4 regions of the Marinospirillum alkalitolerans genome follow, and region 4 is predicted to be linked to each of the others. Evidence: predicted binding sites of a transcription regulator. Region 4 holds the regulator's gene; each other region holds the start of a gene.
The links. The regulator FliA, encoded in region 4, starts transcription of late flagellar genes. The targets are predictions, from matches to a motif close to CTAAAGTTNNNNNNNNNNCNGCCGATA.
Positions count from the first base shown of each region.

Region 1: V6U78_RS07170 (motility protein A) is a predicted target of FliA. The motif match lies at 2,340-2,366, and genes of this name have one in related genera.
Region 2: flgM (flagellar biosynthesis anti-sigma factor FlgM) is a predicted target of FliA. The motif match lies at 2,381-2,407, and genes of this name have one in related genera.
Region 3: V6U78_RS05355 (flagellar protein FlaG) is a predicted target of FliA. The motif match lies at 2,184-2,210, and genes of this name have one in related genera.

Region 1 covers NZ_JBANFI010000004.1:65,787-69,999, forward strand. The annotation lists gene V6U78_RS07160 (MATE family efflux transporter) at 1-331, shown strand, start outside; gene V6U78_RS07165 (flagellar motor protein MotB) at 490-1,302, opposite strand; gene V6U78_RS07170 (motility protein A) at 1,348-2,124, opposite strand; gene V6U78_RS07175 (c-type cytochrome) at 2,435-2,899, shown strand; gene V6U78_RS07180 (cytochrome b/b6 domain-containing protein) at 3,032-3,730, opposite strand; gene pdxH (pyridoxamine 5'-phosphate oxidase) at 3,800-4,213, shown strand, end outside.
Region 2 covers NZ_JBANFI010000003.1:140,217-144,429, reverse strand. The annotation lists gene V6U78_RS05610 (CheR family methyltransferase) at 1-496, opposite strand, end outside; gene V6U78_RS05605 (chemotaxis protein CheV) at 609-1,550, opposite strand; gene flgA (flagellar basal body P-ring formation chaperone FlgA) at 1,690-2,310, shown strand; gene flgM (flagellar biosynthesis anti-sigma factor FlgM) at 2,451-2,741, shown strand; gene V6U78_RS05590 (flagella synthesis protein FlgN) at 2,896-3,384, shown strand; gene V6U78_RS05585 (flagellar brake protein) at 3,390-4,100, shown strand; tRNA gene V6U78_RS05580 (tRNA-Arg) at 4,179-4,213, shown strand, end outside.
Region 3 covers NZ_JBANFI010000003.1:82,789-87,001, reverse strand. The annotation lists gene V6U78_RS05365 (glycosyltransferase family protein) at 1-1,119, shown strand, start outside; gene V6U78_RS05360 (flagellin N-terminal helical domain-containing protein) at 1,208-2,080, shown strand; gene V6U78_RS05355 (flagellar protein FlaG) at 2,398-2,739, shown strand; gene fliD (flagellar filament capping protein FliD) at 2,862-4,213, shown strand, end outside.
Region 4 covers NZ_JBANFI010000001.1:403,528-407,740, forward strand. The annotation lists gene flhA (flagellar biosynthesis protein FlhA) at 1-706, shown strand, start outside; gene flhF (flagellar biosynthesis protein FlhF) at 732-2,003, shown strand; gene V6U78_RS01810 (RNA polymerase sigma factor FliA) at 2,026-2,763, shown strand; gene cheY (chemotaxis response regulator CheY) at 2,845-3,219, shown strand; gene V6U78_RS01820 (protein phosphatase CheZ) at 3,249-4,085, shown strand; gene V6U78_RS01825 (chemotaxis protein CheA) at 4,098-4,213, shown strand, end outside.

The sequences.
Region 1 (4,213 bases), on a different contig from region 4:
AGAAGTGATTCTTGGTTTTTTCCTGCATGATCCTGAGCTGATCGCCTTGGGGCGTGTGCCGTTGATGTTGACCGGCATCATGATTGCGTTGGATGCATCGGCCATCGTCTTTAATCAGGCATTACAAGGCGCTGGAGCACAAAAACAAGTCATGCAGCTGAGCCTGACACTACAATGGCTGGTTTTTTTGCCTTTGGCCTGGTGGGTAGGGCTCTATCTTGGCTATGGCCTGCTCGGCATTTGGTCGGTTCAGCTGATCTATCGCTTACTGAATTCCAGTGCTTTTATTCTGCTCTGGCAACGGCGGCGCTGGCAGCAAATCCATATCTAGAGTGCTCTCCTGTTGCTGATTGAAGCTGCTGATCATCAAGCAGACCACTCGGCTCCGTTCTTCTTCTCAAGACCCGATAGCATCCAGCGAGCCATACACACAAAAACGCCCTGAATATCAGGGCGCTGGAGGATGGTGAAGATAAAACAGAAGACGCTTTAGCGATAAGTCGGTATCTGCTGAATCCCCTGGAAAACCTCACGCTCATCAGTAATATCACGCTCCATCAGTAGAATATCGACGCGGCGATTACGGGCCCGCTCTTCTGGTGTTGCGTTGGAGGCAATCGGACGCGCATCACCATTACCGACCACATACAAATATTCCTCGTTCAGATCACTCATCCAAGTCAGCTCATGCGCGACTGAAACCGCACGCGCCGCCGAGAGTTCCCAGTTTGAACGATAACGCTGGTTGTGAATCGGGATATTATCCGTGTGTCCACCCACGATCACATACATATCAAACTCAGAGATCAGATCACCCACACGCTGAATAATCGGGACCATCTGCGGCTCTAACCAATCGCTGGCAGGGCCAAAGGCTGCATCGTCAGGAAAGCGAATGATGATGTGATCTTCATCATGCTCAACGATGATCAGACCCCGCTCAATTTCATCAGTGAAATTGGTTTGCAGCCGGTTCCCAAGTGCATCCAGCTGGTTTTCCGTTCCAGTGTTTTCGGTTGTAGGGGGTTCAGGGCGAATAGGCGCCACAACGTTCTCAGTTCGAGGCGGATTATCGACTGGAATCAAATTCAGTGGATTCATCATCTGAAAACCAAAAGAATTTTGCAAAGCCATCGAGATCGCCCGAAAACGCTCCTGCTCCATCGTCGAGAAAGAAAGAATCAACACGAAGAACACTAGCAAGAGGGTCATCATGTCGGCAAAGGTCACCATCCAGGGCGCGATGGGCGTGCCTTTGATTTCTTTCTTTTTCTTCTGCGGTATTTCTCTTTTTTTCGTCATAATCAGAAGCTATCCCTTGTGATCAGCACCGAATCAAGTCAACCACTACTCGATTTCTTCGGTCATGTTCATGGCACCACGCTGATACTCGGGCAGATAGGTTTCTAGCAATTCATCCAGAACCTGTGGATTCATCCCGTTGTAAATCCCCATCACGGAATCAACAATCAAAGACATGTTATTGCGCAGCTCGTCTGACTTCATTTCCAGCTTGTCCGCGAGCGGAATAAAGATCAGCTGAGCCAAGAGCGAACCATAGAAGGTGGTAATCAGGGCCAAGGCCATACCTGGACCGAGCTTGGTCGGGTCATCAAGGTTGTTCAACATCGCAATCAGACCGATCAGCGTCCCGATCATCCCAAAGGCTGGTGCAAGATCGCCCAATGAACGAAAAACCTTTTCTGCTAAGGATTTGCGCTCCATCGTTAGGATCATTTCTTTTTGCAATACTTCCTGAATAAACTCAGGTGCACTGCCATCCACACACATCTGTACGCCTTTAGCAAAGAAGGCATTATCAATCGGCTCATCTTCCAAGCCCAACAGGCCATTACGGCGCGCAATACGAGACAGGCGGTTAGCCAGGGCGATAATTTCACGTGGGTTGTCATTGCGCTCAAAGAAGGCTGTTAAGCAGCCTTCTTTTAAAGCCACGAGGTAGCTTTGAATCCGGTATTTGATCAAGGCTGCTGAGAAGGCCCCACCGACGACCACCAATAAACTGGGCAAACTCATAAATAGTCCTAAGTCTGCACTGGTGATAATCGCTAAAACCACCAGAGTGAAACCCAGTACCAGGCCAAGCAGCGTAGCAAGATCCATATTGCGATCCTTTAATTAAGACAACAGGTTATGTGAAATGTATATCAGCCGTTCATCATGCGGCGAACCCAGCGCTATAATAGCAGTCCGCAGCCTTTTGAACACCCTTCCCTCTCAGTCTTTTGTCGCGGATATCGTATCTTTGTGTCCAACAGGGCTACACTTGGGCGGCAAAAAATGACACCGAGATACCAAAAAACAGAGCTGTTTTACTGAGTCGGCCATCTTTTGCTGAGCTTTACTTTTTACTGTAAAGTAACTGCATCAGAATCGTCTGATACTCGTTAAAGATGAAGAGAAGGAGAAGTCTATGTTGAAGCAACTAAAAACCTTGGCCGTTGCAGGTCTGATGGGTTTAACTGCAACCAGCGCCCAAGCCAGTGCTTTTGATCCTGAAGATGCAGTCAAATATCGCCAAGCCCTGTACCAAGTAATGAGCGCGCAGATGAATGTTATGGGTGCCATGCTGCAGGGTCGCCAAGAGTTTAGTGCCGAAGCAGTGAATGAGCGTGCACGCAATATCGGGATGGCGGGGAGCCTGCTGGGTGAAACCTATTTCCCGGAAACAGCGGATGTGGATTCTAGCCGCCTGTTGAGCCGTGCCTGGAGTGATATGTCTGGTTTTCAGGCTAAAGGTGCTGAGTTTGGTCAAGCGCTGACAGCACTGATTGAAGCTTCATCACAAGAAGGTTTTGATGTCCGCCAAGCCCGCTCAGCCATTGGTGCTGTACAGCGTGGTTGCCGCAGCTGCCATGATGACTACCGCGCACGTTAATCCCCGCGGTTCATCTGTTAGTTAGAGTGAGCCTCGAAACAGGGTCTGTTCTCAGTCTGTTTCGAGGCTCAGTCTGGTCAAGCTTGAGTTTTTACAGCGATCTCTTGACCTATTTACTGTTGATCAGGCTTCTTAAGCCAAATAGTGAAAAACCAAACCAACACTGGCAAGAGACAAGCCAACGGCCAGCACAAAACGCCACCAAGGGAAGACGACCGGCTGTTGTGCGGCATCCGCCATACCTTCTGCACCCACCTGCTTGCTACCACTAAGCATCGCCCAGACCAGCCCTTCTCCTTTGATCCGATAGACCAGGATCGCGGTTAAATGTAAACCTATCAAGATCAGCAGGTAATCAAAAAAGCGATGATGCCAATCCATCATCCATTGTGCCGTGCTGCTTGAAACATACTGAGACAAGGGACCAGGAAAAATCCAGTCGTTGGTGAAGAGCCCAGTGATCAGCTGAAAACTCAGCGCACTCAGTAGCACCAGCACCATCACGCCCCCCATAGGATTGTGACTAAGATAAACAGGCTTGTTTTGACTGAAGAAGTGGATGAGATACTGCCAAAAGCGCTGCGGTCCGTACAGGAAATGACCAAAGCGCGCATAGGGTGTGCCGATGACGCCCCAGATGAAGCGATACACCAGCATCCCCATCAGAATTTGCGCAAAAATCATATGCACATCAGTATCAATGCGGGTGTACCATAGCGCAAACAGCAGGATGGGTAAGGACCAGTGAAAAACACGGATTGACCAATCCCAGACTTTGACTTTTTGACCTACCTTCTGGGCAGTATCTGCTGCAGAATGGGGCTCAGACATCACAAAACTCCTTTATTGATCGATACTTTAATCACGATTTTAGACATTCTAACGCATGAGGAAAGCCTGATGAACCAAAACCTCGAGGCACTACGTCGCACCTACGATCTCGATAGTTTAGATGAACACAAGGCAGGAGACTGCCCTTTTGCTCTGTTTACCCGCTGGCTGCAAGAGGCGCTGAGCAGTGAAGTGCTCGATCCTAATGCCATGACCGTGACCACAGTGGACGCTGAGGGCCAACCCAAGGCCAGAACACTGCTGCTCAAGGGCTTTTCCGCAGAACAAGGCTGGATCTTTTACACTAACTATTTGAGCGATAAAGGCCGCGAATTGGCCGCGAATCCGCGCTGCAGCCTGCTTTTTTGGTGGGAACAGCAGCAACGCCAAGTGCGGATTGAAGGCCGTGCGATTCAACTCGATCCAGCGCAATCTGAGGCTTATTTTCAAAGTCGTCCGCGCGAAAGCCAGATCGGCGCTTGG
Region 2 (4,213 bases), on a different contig from region 4:
GCATTTCATACATCCCAGACTTGGCTGTCGCCAGTGCCGAGGTGGAAATATCAGTCCCGATAATTTTCTCGCCTAGGCGAAAGGCGGTGGGCGAGGTTTTCTTAAACTCCTCAAGCACCATCGAGATGGAGTAGGCTTCTTGGCCTGTCGAAGCCGCTGCAGACCAGATGCGTAGCGGTTCACGGCTATTTTGTGCTGCCAGCTCGGGCAAGACGCGCGTTTGCAAGATGTTGAACGGATGGACATCACGAAACCAGAGGGTTTCATTGGTGGTCATCGCATCAACAACGGCTTCTTTTAAACCAGAACGAGGATTGCGCTGCATTTCGCGCATCAAATCGGTCAGGCTGGCGAGGTTTTGCTGCGCCATGATTTTACCAAGGCGGCTGGTGACAAGGTACTGCTTATTATCGCCGAGCAAAATACCGCAAGCCTCTTGGAGGAACTTGCGGAAAGCTTCAAATTCTTGTGGAGCTAAGACTCTTGTTGTCGACATCCCTCACCACCATTCATTGAGTCAGGACTAAGAAAAACCCGAAAAATGTATTTTGACCACTCAAAGCATAATAGCTGCAGGTTCTGATAAAAACCAGAAATTAGCAAGGCTTTTAACCACGCTTTAAGCCTGCAGCTGCTTTTATCTCGTGAATCACCACCTTAGCCAGCTCATCCGCATCGTATTTAGCTAAAAAGTAGTTGGCTCCCACTTTTTTAACCATGGATTCATTAAATATCCCGCTTAAGGAGGAGTGGAGCAGCACCGTCAGGTTGGTCAGTTTAGGGTCTTGCTTGATGTGCTTAGTCAGGGTGTAACCATCCATCTCAGGCATCTCAATATCGGAGATGATCATCAAAAACTCATCATTGACCTTCTTGCCCTCTGCGGCCATGTTCTGCAGAAATTCCAGCGCCTGCCGACCATTGGTCAGGCTGGTAAACTTGACGCCGGTTTCAGAGAGATTTTTTTCAACCTGATGCCGAGCGACGGTTGAATCATCCACCAAGAGAATATGGAACTGAGGTGCGATCTGTTTGATTTCATCAGTCAGTATCTCTGAAGAAACCGTTTGCGCGAAAGGATCGACACTGGCGATGATCTTCTCAACATCGATGATTTCGATCAGTTGATTATCCAGTTGGGTAATCGCGGTTAAAAAGCTGTCTTTACCACTACCTGAGGGTGGTGGATGGACTTCTTCCCAGTCAATGTTGACGATGCGATCGACTTCTCGCACTAAAAAGCCCTGAGTGCGGCGATTGTACTCAGTGACGATCACAAAGTGGGTTTCTGGTTTTTGCATCGCCGGTTGGCGGATCGCCATGCCCAAGTCGACCACGGAAATGGTACCATCACGCACATGGGCGACACCACGCACTTCAGGGGTGTGGTGAGGCAGGTTGGTCAGGCGTGGGCAGGGAATAATCTCCTTGACCTTGAATACATTGATACCATAAAGCTGTCTGCCATTGAGGCGAAAAAGCAACAGCTCCATGCGATTTCCACCCGCGATTTTGTTACGAGCGGTGAGTTTGCCTGCTGAGTTGGTCATAAGCACAAGTCTTTAGAGTAGGGAGTGGGCATTCGTGTCAGAGTATAAACTGCATCCTTTGAGGTTGATAAGCATCCTGCTTGCGAGTTTTTTGCTCGTCTGGCCTGCACTCGGTTTCAGTAATCAAGCAGCCCATAATATGCTTGAGTTGCGTGATGAAGTCTATGACTGGGTTGAGCAGCAGCTGCGTGAAGAGCAGCTACAGCGTTATCAGATAGAGCTTAGCACAACTCAAGGTGGCTTAAGGTTGCCTGTCTGTGAAGAAGCTTTACAGGTTGAGCCTCATGGACGGGCAGAGTTGCGCGGTCGTGTCAACTTGCGTGTCGCCTGTGCTGAGCAAGGCTGGTTTATCTATGTCACTGCCAATATTACTGTTTACACTCCAGTGGTGATTGCACGGACAGCCTTGCCGCGCCAAACGCAATTGACGCGTTCGATGCTGGAATTGCGTGAAATGGATGTCTCGCGCCTCCGTGGCAACTACTATACTCGGATTGAGGATCTGGTCGGTTTTCGTTTGCGCTCACGGGTGAATGAAGGGGCGGTACTGACAGATCAACAGCTGATCGCCAGTCATGCAGTGAATCGCGGCGATCAGGTGGTCATTCATGCCATTGGCAGCCAGTTGCAGGTCCGCATGCAGGGTGAGGCGCTTGATAATGGCCAGGTCGGCGATCAGGTGCGGGTAAGAAACTTACAATCTGGGCGTACAATTCGTGCACGGGTTGCCGCACGGGGCGTGGTTGAAGTCCATTTTTGAGCTGACAGAAATGGGCTACACGGCTTGCAGAAGACCCAGCAAAAGACTCAGATAAAAAGGTCAAAAAAAATTAAAGTTTTGTAGACTGAGGCCGAAAAGCTGAACATAAGTCAATACATTAACCTATGGGAAACCAGACTATGGCTATCGAACTCAATGGAGTAGGGAATCATCTCAGCCCAAGGGTTCGTGGTGGTGAGCAAGTGACCACTAAGAGCAGCAGTAGCCAGCCTGCCGCTCAACCCGCGGATCATGCACAGGATCGTGTTGAGCTGAGTAGTCAGGCGCAGCGTATGCTAGCGGCTGATCATACTGAGCGTTTTGATGAAAATAAAGTGGCGGCTCTGAAGCAGCAGATCGAAGACGGTCGCTATCAGGTCGATGCACAGCAGGTTGCAGCGCGTTTGTTACGCTTTGAAGCCGATTTCTAGATCAATTGATTCTCTCTGTTCTGCTTGCCTTAGGATGAGCAGGATCAACCCAAGGCTGAAAAGTCTTGGGTTTTTTTATGCCCTCCACAGAGGTTTGGTTTGATCGCTGAATCCGCTACACTGGCAAAAACTGGTTCACGATGAGGCACACAAGATGTCCGCAGCAGCTCAAGAGTTTAAGCCCCTATTAATTGAGGCCATCCAGCACCTACAGCAGCTCCATGCCCTTCTATTGGAGGAGCATCAATGGTTGCAGCAAGCTGAAAAGCAAGGTGATGGCCTGGATGCCTTGACAGAAAAAAAGCAGGCCTTGTTGCAGCAGGTAGAGCAAGACGTGCAAGCGCGTCAGGCTTTTTTAGAAGCGCAAGGTTTGACACCAGATCAAGCTGGACTGGATGCTTTTTTTGCACAGCAGGATGAGCGGATTGCTAAGGCCTTGAGCCAAGGCTGGACCCAACTGGTTCAGCTTTTATCTCAAGTGCAGGAGGCCAATCAGCTGAGCGCGCGTTTGATTCAGCGTGGCTTGCGTCATTTTGATCTGCTTTTTAAAGCCGTCAAAGCCAGCCAAGGTCAAGTCAGAGTGTATAACCCAGCAGGCGGTGCAGGTGATTTATCGATTCCTCGCCACCTAGGTCAGGCCTAATCACGATGGATGAGCATCTTCTGAATCGCCCAGCTGAGATCGCCAGCTTACTCAGCAGTCTAGAAAGGCACCGCAGTCCGCTGACTTTGCATTTTGCCACCAGCGGTCAAGATCATGCGAGCCTAGTGCTGGGTGTCGACCGTGAAAAAGAAGAGTTTTATCTTGATCAGCCGAGCCTGCTTGCTGGACAAAAAGCAGCCGAATCAGGTGAGCCTTTTACTGTTCGTGCTGTAGATCAAGGAGTGTCTATCTTCTTTAGTGGCTGTCAGGTTAAAGAGGTGGTTGAGCTGGCTGATGGCCCAGTGTATGTCGTGGCCTTCCCGCGGCAGTTGATTCACAACCAAAAACGAGATGCCTTTCGTGTGCGTATTCCGCTCTCTTATGAAATTAAAGCTGACTTATTGGCTTATGAGCGCAAGGCCCCTTTAATCGCTCAATTGGTTGATTTATCTCATACAGGCTGCCAGCTGCTTTTTTCTTATTTGGTGACGCCCCCCTTTCAAAAACGAGAAGTTTTTGAAGAATTAACACTCGATCTACAGGCCTTTGAGAAAAAAGTCACGGTTGCCGTGGAAGCCCGTCATGCACGCTATGATGATAAAAAACAGAGAACGCTGTGCGGTTTCCGTTTTATTCATGTGGATGGCAGCACTCAGGCTGAGATCGATCGTTTTGTCATCTTTTTGCAACGCGAGCAGCGACGACTTGGCCTTTAGAGCCTGATCGCAGCACGAGAAAAGAGGCCGCGTTGTCGCTGATCGAGCAAGTGGTTATAATGCTCGCCCTTCTGTTTTGTCTCCGTAGCTCAGCTGGATAGAGCGTCCCCCTC
Region 3 (4,213 bases), on a different contig from region 4:
CTTTCTCCAGTTTGGGTGCCTGTTGATGCCCAGCAAGCCAACATTGCGCAGCAATGGCAAGTCTTGATCAACGCCAGTCAGAGTGAGCATTTCTTACTGACTTGGGATCGTTTACGCTGCATTCAAGCGGATTGGTTGACTCCTTTACAGGACCAGCTTGGCAGAGATGACGTCGCGATGGTCGCTCCTCGGCTTGTTTCATCGCGCTCAACGCTGCTGAGCGCCGGACAAATTCTTGGTAAGGACGGTTTGATCGGTGATCTGTATCGTGACTTCTTTTTAGAGCAAGAGCTTAAAGGTTTACCGCGTGCTTGGTGTGAGCAAAACTTTAATGCACTCAATCCTGCCTGCATCTTGATTAAGCGTAGTGCATTGTTAGAGCCCTCCGTTGATTCACGCTTCACTGGGCCTTTGGCAATCAATGATGTGCAGCTTCAGCTGTGTACGCAAGGGAAGAAGCTGATGTGGACACCCTTAAGCAGTGTACTGATGACGGAGTCTATGGGTTTAGGGACTGCCGATGATCAGTGGCAGTTTAAACAGTGCTGGTTCAATCTGTTGCTTATCGACCCTGCGTTTAACCCGCATCTTGAACTGAGAGCAGCAGGGCTAGAGCCAGATATTTTGCTTTCTGCTCCTTGGCATCCTGCTTATCGCCAGCGAGCACAGTGGCTTTGTGTGGTGAGTGATCCTTATGAAGGTGAGCTTGAGGCTGCGGCACCGCTTCTGAAGGCTATAGAGCAGCAGCAAAAGCAGGAGAAGTTACAGAGCCTGGCTTATCACTTCACTCGGTTGGCTCAAGAGCGCCCATTGACGGTGATTGAGCTAGCAAGACGCGCCCCTTCTGTCGTGATCTACTTCGGTCGAGCTGAGGAGCAACTGGAGCTAGTCAAAAAAACAGCGCAGCTAACACAGATTGAGCAATGGGTGGTTGTGACAGACTCAACAGTCTGGAATGAGTGGCAGGCAGCGGCAAGCCACATTCAAGGATATTTAGTCACAGATCCTGAAATTTTTGCTCAGCAAGCAGGCAACTTCCCTTGTGTGCTGATCTCATTCGAGGAGGATGAGCAGTTGAGTCGTGCCCATCTTTGGGTAGAGCAGAAGGTGCGAGAATAATTTTTGAGAAAAAAGCTAAAGGTTCGTCTGGTAGGTCCGATAACACTAATGTCTCTTGACATACTTTCTTAAGCTAAGGAGCACGACTATGTCTCTCGTAATTAATACTAACAATGCCGCCCTGAATGGTGCTCGTAACCTGGCCAATACTCAGGCACAGCAATCACAAACTTTCCAGCGCCTGTCTACAGGCCTGCGTATCAACTCAGCTAAAGATGATGCTGGTGGTCTCTATTTGGCCCAGTCTCAAACTAAAGATATTCGTGGTTTGAATATGGCAACCCGTAATGCTGGTGACGGTATTTCTTTGGCTCAGACTGCGGAAGGCGCCTTGGATCAAATCCAATCTAACCTGCAGCGTATCAACGAGCTGGCGATTCAGTCTGCCAACGGCACCTACAACACTGCTGCGCGCGGTGGTCTGCAAAAAGAAGTTGATCAATTAACCCAAGAAATCAAGCGTATTGTTGAAACCACAGAGTTTAACGGTCAAAAGCTTCTCAACGGCAGTGCCCGTGTTAGTACTATGCAGGTTGGTAACCAGAATGGCTCTGGCTACCAAGTCAAAGTTGGTCTGAAAAGCGGTTTATCCAATAACTTGGCAGGGGCGCAGCAGAGCGCTATCAAGGCTATTGTTAATGGTTCTTTGTCTGCTGTCAAAACTATTGATATTACAACTCAGACTGCTGCACAAAAATCTATTGCATCCACTCGTGCCGGTATTGACGGTGTCTCTACTATTCGCGCTACCTTTGGTGCGATGATGAACCGTTTTGAGTCGGTTATTTCTGGTAACCAGATTGCTTCTGAAAATTTGCAGGCTTCACGTAGCCGTGTTCAGGATGCTGACTTTGCTGTTGAAACTTCCAACTTGGCTAAGCAGCAGGTTCTGCAGCAGGCGGGTGTCGCTGCTCTGGGTCAGGCTAACGCTTCTGCGCAGACAGTACTGGGTCTGCTGTAAGACACTTCGACTTGGATCTTTTAGATCCAAGTTGTCTTGCTCTACAAACCCCCAGCCTTCGGGTTGGGGGTTTTTTAGTTTAAGGGGCTGGCCAGAATTAGGTCTAAAGCTTTACCTCTTGTGGTCGATAAAATAAGCTAGATCAATTCAACCGTGAGGTAAAGGCGATGACCTCGGAATTGCCCCCACTCAGCTCCACGAGCGCTTACACCAGTACAAACGAACCACGTTTGTCTGCAGCTGACAGCGCCACCCAAAAAGTCGACAAGCCAACAGTAATCCAACAGCAAGATGCTCGTTCTTCTAAGGCTCCGCCTTTGGCTACTATATCGCAAGGTCAGCAGACTGATAAGCTGGTTGCTAACCCATTGCAGCAAGCCCCAGTTGATCAGAAAACAGATGAGCAAGAAGAAATGGCCGTTGGGCCTCTTGATGCCGATGAACTGCGTTCATTATTGGATGAGGTGAATAGCACACTTTATTCAATGAATCGGGCACTACGCTTTGAGCTGCATGATCAAACTGAAGAAGTCGTCGTGCGCGTGGTGAACACCAAAACGGATGAAGTGGTTCGTCAGTACCCCTCTGAAGAAGTGCTCGCACGACGCGCACGCTTGATCGAAGGCGATACCAGTTTTTTTAATATGCAGGTTGATTGATCTGATCAGCAAGTTAATCCACTGTAAGCAGCAAACTGAATAGCAGTGGATAAAATTTTTCTTCATGCGCTCAATCATACTGTTGAGGGCTCAAAAGATTAAAGGCGGAGGAGGACAAAGCCATGTCTGGAATTAGTTTTATGGGTGTGGGTTCTGGCCTGCCCGTGAATGACATTATCAACGCCACTGTAGCGGCTGAAGCCCAGCCACTTAAGCGGTTAGAAAATGATAAGAAGTTTTTTCAATCACAGATTAGCGCGCTAGGTCAGTTGACGAGTCGCCTGAGCACCATGCGCACCGCCATGCTGGATCTGCGTGGTCAGGATAAATTCAGCCAGCTAGCCGCTAAGCCAGGTAATGACAAGTTGTTTACTGCCACGGCTGACCATCTGGCGGGTGCGACTGCTGGAAATTACAGCATTCAGGTTTTGGCTGAAGCGCGTAGTTATCAACAGACCTCGGATCCCTTCTCTCGTACTGATTTTTTGGCTCCCGAAGGTGCAGCAGATGCTAAGTTGACTTTTACTGGCTTAAAAGATGCTGATGGTAATGCTATTGATCCTGTCGAAATAAATGTTGCTGGCAAAACGCTTGATCAAGTACGTCAAGAGATTAACAGCAATGACGGATTAAAAGGAAAAGTCTCCGCTAATCTCGTCAATGTGGATGGAGAGAATGCGCGCTTAGTGCTGAAAGCCCAAAAAACAGGTGAAGAGGGGCGCTTTTCTGCTGAGTTTTCTGGTGTTGATCTTGCAGCTGGTTTGAATGCTAAAGTTACAAATTTGTCTTCTCCTGATTTTGATTTTAACCAGGTAGCTTATGATGCTATAACAGATCTAGATGAAAAACGCGCCTATTTACAGGCAAGAACTTTAGATGCACGCATCAGCATTGATGGTATTGAGGCCAGCAATTCAACGAACAACTTTAGTAATGTGGTGACAGGGGTGAGTATTAATATCACGCCTGGCGCAATGAATGAGGCGACTAAAGCCAGTAGCCTAGAAGTAAAACGTGATGACAAGGCCATTCGCGATAATATCGATCAGTTTGTTAAAGCCTATAACGACGTCATCATTCACCTGAATGAAGCCAAAAAAGGCTCTTTGTATGGTGATAACACGATTCGTACGGTAGAGGCAGAGATGCGCAATATTCTCTATTCGCCTACGCCAAGTAATCTTGATTCTGACACTAATAGCTCTGATGACATTGCTGCCGATACCCAGAAAAACTTCCTTGCTTTGATCGGTATTGAGGTTTATACGCCCGGTACTTTTGATCCTGAGAACCCTGATTCTCAAAATGGCACTTTGCGTGTGAATTCAGCCAAACTCAATGAAGCGCTGGAAAACGATTTTGATCGTGTGGCGCATATTTTGGGGGCTTCTGATTTTGCCGATGGTTCTGGAGTTGATGGCTACGCAGCTCGTTTTGCTGATTTGGCCCAGCGTCTGACTTCCACGACTACGCA
Region 4 (4,213 bases):
TTCACAGCGCGAAGAGGCCCAGACTTTGGGCTACACTGTTGTGGATGCCAGCACCGTGATTGCCACACAGCTCAATCAGGTGATGCATGACTATGCGCATGAACTGATCGGTCATGACGATGTGCAGAAGATGCTCGATATCTTGGCGCAGGGTGCTCCAAAGCTCTCCGAGCAGTTGGTGCCGGATAGCGTCAGCCTGTCTGTGCTGCTCAAGGTCTTGCAAAACCTGTTGATCGAGCAGGTGCCGGTACGTGATTTTCGCTCGATTGCCCAGTCTCTCGTTGAGGCTGCACACACCACGCGCGACCCGATTCAGCTCACTTCTGCCGTGCGTGTAGCGCTGTCACGCTCGATTGTACAGGCCATTACTGGCCCTAGTGAGCATTTAGCGGTTATTACGCTGGAGCCTCAGCTTGAGCAGCTGTTACTGAAAAGTGTGCAGCAGGCCGCTCAGCAGGGTGGAGAGAGCGACCAGCTTATTCTGGAACCCGCTATGGCCGAGAGGCTGCAGCAGTCGCTCAGTGAAGTGGCGCAGCAGCAAGAGATGCAAGGGAATCCTGCTGTGTTGGTCACCGCCGCGCCGGTGCGCCCGGTGATGGCGCGTTTTGTCCGTTATGGTATCCAGAATGTACACGTTTTATCCTATCAAGAGATACCTGATAATAAACAGATTACCATCGTGGCGACCATCGGCGGCGAAGGGTGAAAGCCATTATGAAAGAGGTTAAGGAATGCGGGTAAAACGCTTTTTTGGCGCCGACTCTCGGCAAGCCATGCGTCTAGTGAGAGAAGAACTCGGCGCTGATGCCGTGATTATCTCCAATCGCAAGGTCGAAAATGGCGTTGAAATTGTCTGCGCGCTCGATTACGACGAACAGGCCCCAGCGCAGGATTTTGCAGCGGCTTTACGCCAAGCGGATCAGGGCGATGCTTTGCAGCAGGAATTGGATGCGGCACGTCAGCGTATTCTTTCGGGTGCGAAATTTGATCCCCAAGTGGCTGAGAATGCTTTTCAGCGTAAAGCACGTATGCGACAGATTGGACAGCTGACCCATGGTGCTACGGGTTTGGGTATTGATGATGAGGATGATCGCTATAGTGCACCTGCGGCGCAGACGAGCCGTGGCGATGACCAAGCCATTCGCGCGATGCAGTCCGAGATTCAATCTCTGCGAGAGTTGATTAAAGAGCAGTTGCGTGAGCAGGATGCACTGCGCAACCCAACAGAGGCTTTGGTGCGTAATCGTTTGCTGAATGCCGGGTTTAATGAAGCCTATATAAAAAAGCTCCTTAAGTTGATGGGGTTGAGTGCCGATTTAGATGCTCGCGCTGCGTGGAGTCAGGTCCTGGATCGATTGAAAATGGAGCTGCAAACGCTGGATGAAGAACTGATCGATAAGGGTGGTATCGTTGCCTTAGTGGGGCCGACAGGCGTCGGCAAGACCACCACCTTAGGTAAGTTGGCTGCGCGTTTTGTGATGAAGTATGGCGCTGATGAGCTGGCCTTGGTGACCACCGATTGCTATCGCATTGCGGCCTATGAGCAGCTCAGAACTTTTGGGCGTATTCTTGAGGTGACTGTACGGGTAGTTGATGAAAACAACCCGCTTGATTTAACCTTGAAGTCCTTAAGGAATAAGCGCTTGGTGATGATTGATACCGCGGGTCTGAATGTACGGGATCCCAATTTGCAAAAGCAGATGGCATTATTAAATACCAGTCAGGCCAGAATTCGGCGCTTTATCGTGCTCCCTGCGACGAGTCAGGCCCGTGTGTTAAACGATACCTACGAGGCGTATCGTGAAGCTGGGCTGAATGGTTGTGTCCTCACCAAAATGGATGAAGCTGTCAATATCGGAGAAGTGCTTGGGTTGGTCTTGGAAAAGCGCCTGCCTGTGGGCTATATCACTAATGGTCAGAAGATACCAGAAGATGTTCGCCTGGCCAGTGCGACCTCCTTGCTAGGCCGTTTTGCGCGTGATGTAGAAAAAAGCGAAGAATGAAACTTTTCGGTGGACTGAATACATGACGGCAGCCAAGGGTCTTCACCTTTATTCTCGAAACCAGCAGTTGGCCGATGCGCGCTTGCTGGAGACCTATGCTGGTCTGGTGCGTAAGATTGCTTATCACCTTCTTGGTCGCTTGCCTGCCAGTGTGCAGTTGGATGATTTGCTGCAAGCGGGTTCGATGGGTTTGATCGAAGCCTCGCGTAACTTTGATGCTGAAAAGGGCGCGAGCTTTGAAACCTTTGCCTCAATTCGCATTCGTGGGTCGATGCTTGATGAGGTGCGCAAACATGACTGGACGCCACGCTCGGTGCATCGCAATAGCCGACGGGTGGCTGAAGCGGTGAAAGCGATCGAAGATCGCACAGGAAGAGATGCACAGGATGAGGAGGTGGCTGCCGAACTGGGTGTGAGTTTAGAAGATTATCATCAGTACCTTATGGATACGGCAGGTTCAAAGCTTTTTAGTTTTGATGAGTTAAATAACCAAGAGGATTCGGCTTTTGAGGTTCCTGACACTAAGGGCTCAGAGCCACATGCTGATGTTGAGGGTTCGCGCTTTCAGGATGCACTCGCAAAAGCAATTTCAGCTTTGCCTGAACGTGAACAAATGGTACTTTCACTGTACTATAATGAAGAGCTGAATCTCAAAGAGATAGGGGCTGTTCTTTCGGTGAGTGAGTCTCGTGTCAGTCAAATCCTGAGTCAAGCTGCTGCACGCTTGAGAGGGCGCTTGTCTGACTGGAAAAATGTATAGAATGCCTTCCTTTAGGAAAGGTTGTACTATAATTACTATTGCAGCTAGCAAGGTTTAACGGAGGTTGCCTTGAATAAAGATATGAAGATTCTCATCGTGGATGACTTCGCGACTATGAGAAGGATCATCAAAAATCTACTCCGCGACTTGGGCTTCAACAACACTCATGAAGCGGATGATGGTCAGACAGCCATTCCTATGCTCAACACAGGTAACTTTGACTTTGTGGTGACAGACTGGAATATGCCTGGCATGACAGGCTTTGACCTGCTCAAGCACATTCGCGCCGATCCGGATTTAAAAGACCTCCCGGTGCTGATGGTTACTGCTGAGTCGAAAAAAGAGCAGATCATTGCTGCGGCTCAGGCAGGTGTGAATGGGTATATAGTCAAGCCCTTTACTGCTGCAGTGTTAAAGGAAAAAATCGATAAAATATTTGACCGCTTACAAAAATAGTCGTGGTTCGGCTCTCTTGAGGAGTGTGCATGTCCGATCAAAGCGCTCAGACTGAAAATTTTGAGCAACTACTACGCACAACGACAGGTGAGTTAGTTGATAAAATCGAGCAAGGTCATCTCGCAGATGCCGTTAATTTGTTGCAAAAAATTAATGATGCTCGTAACTATAACTTGTACTTGGAAGTTGGGCGTCTGACTCGGGCATTACATGATGCTATTCGAGATTTTCATCTGGATACATCTAGTCACTTCCAGTCTGCTCCTTTAGCAGACATTGCTGCACAGGAAGGCGCTGAGACAGATATCTCAGAAATGGCGGATGCGAGGGATCGCCTTCACTATGTTTTGAGCCTCACACAGCAAGCAGCAGATCGCACCATGGATAAGGTTGAAGAGTCTCTGCCTCTGGTCAACAGCTGGGAGACTGAGGTGAAGTCTCTGCGTGGTGAGTGGGAACGCTTGATACGAAGAGAAATGAAGCCGGAAGAGTTTCGCCAGCTTTATCACCGCATGGATGACTTTCTGCGTAGCAGTGAGCAAGAGGCAGGCCAACTGGCAGAGAATCTATCGCAAATTACCCTCGCGCAGGATTATCAAGATTTAACTGGTCAAGTAGTGAAGAAAGTGATTACCCTTGTCCATGAAGTTGAGTCCAGCCTGGTCGGTCTTGTGCGTATGGCAAGCCAAGTGGATCAAATAACAGGCATACAGCACCCTCATGATGAGGATGCAGGCAGACATAAAGCGGTCAATGACACTAGACATCTACCTGAAGGCCCGATTGTCAATGCTGAGAAACGCGGCATTGAAGTGGTTTCAGGTCAAGACGAAGTCGATGACCTTCTCTCCAGTCTTGGGTTTTAAAGGAGCCGTTGGATGAGTCTAGATGCAGATCAGGATATTCTGCAGGATTTCCTTGTTGAGGCAGGTGAAATCCTGGAGCAACTCTCTGAACAGTTGGTTGACCTGGAGCAGTCTCCAGATGACCCAGA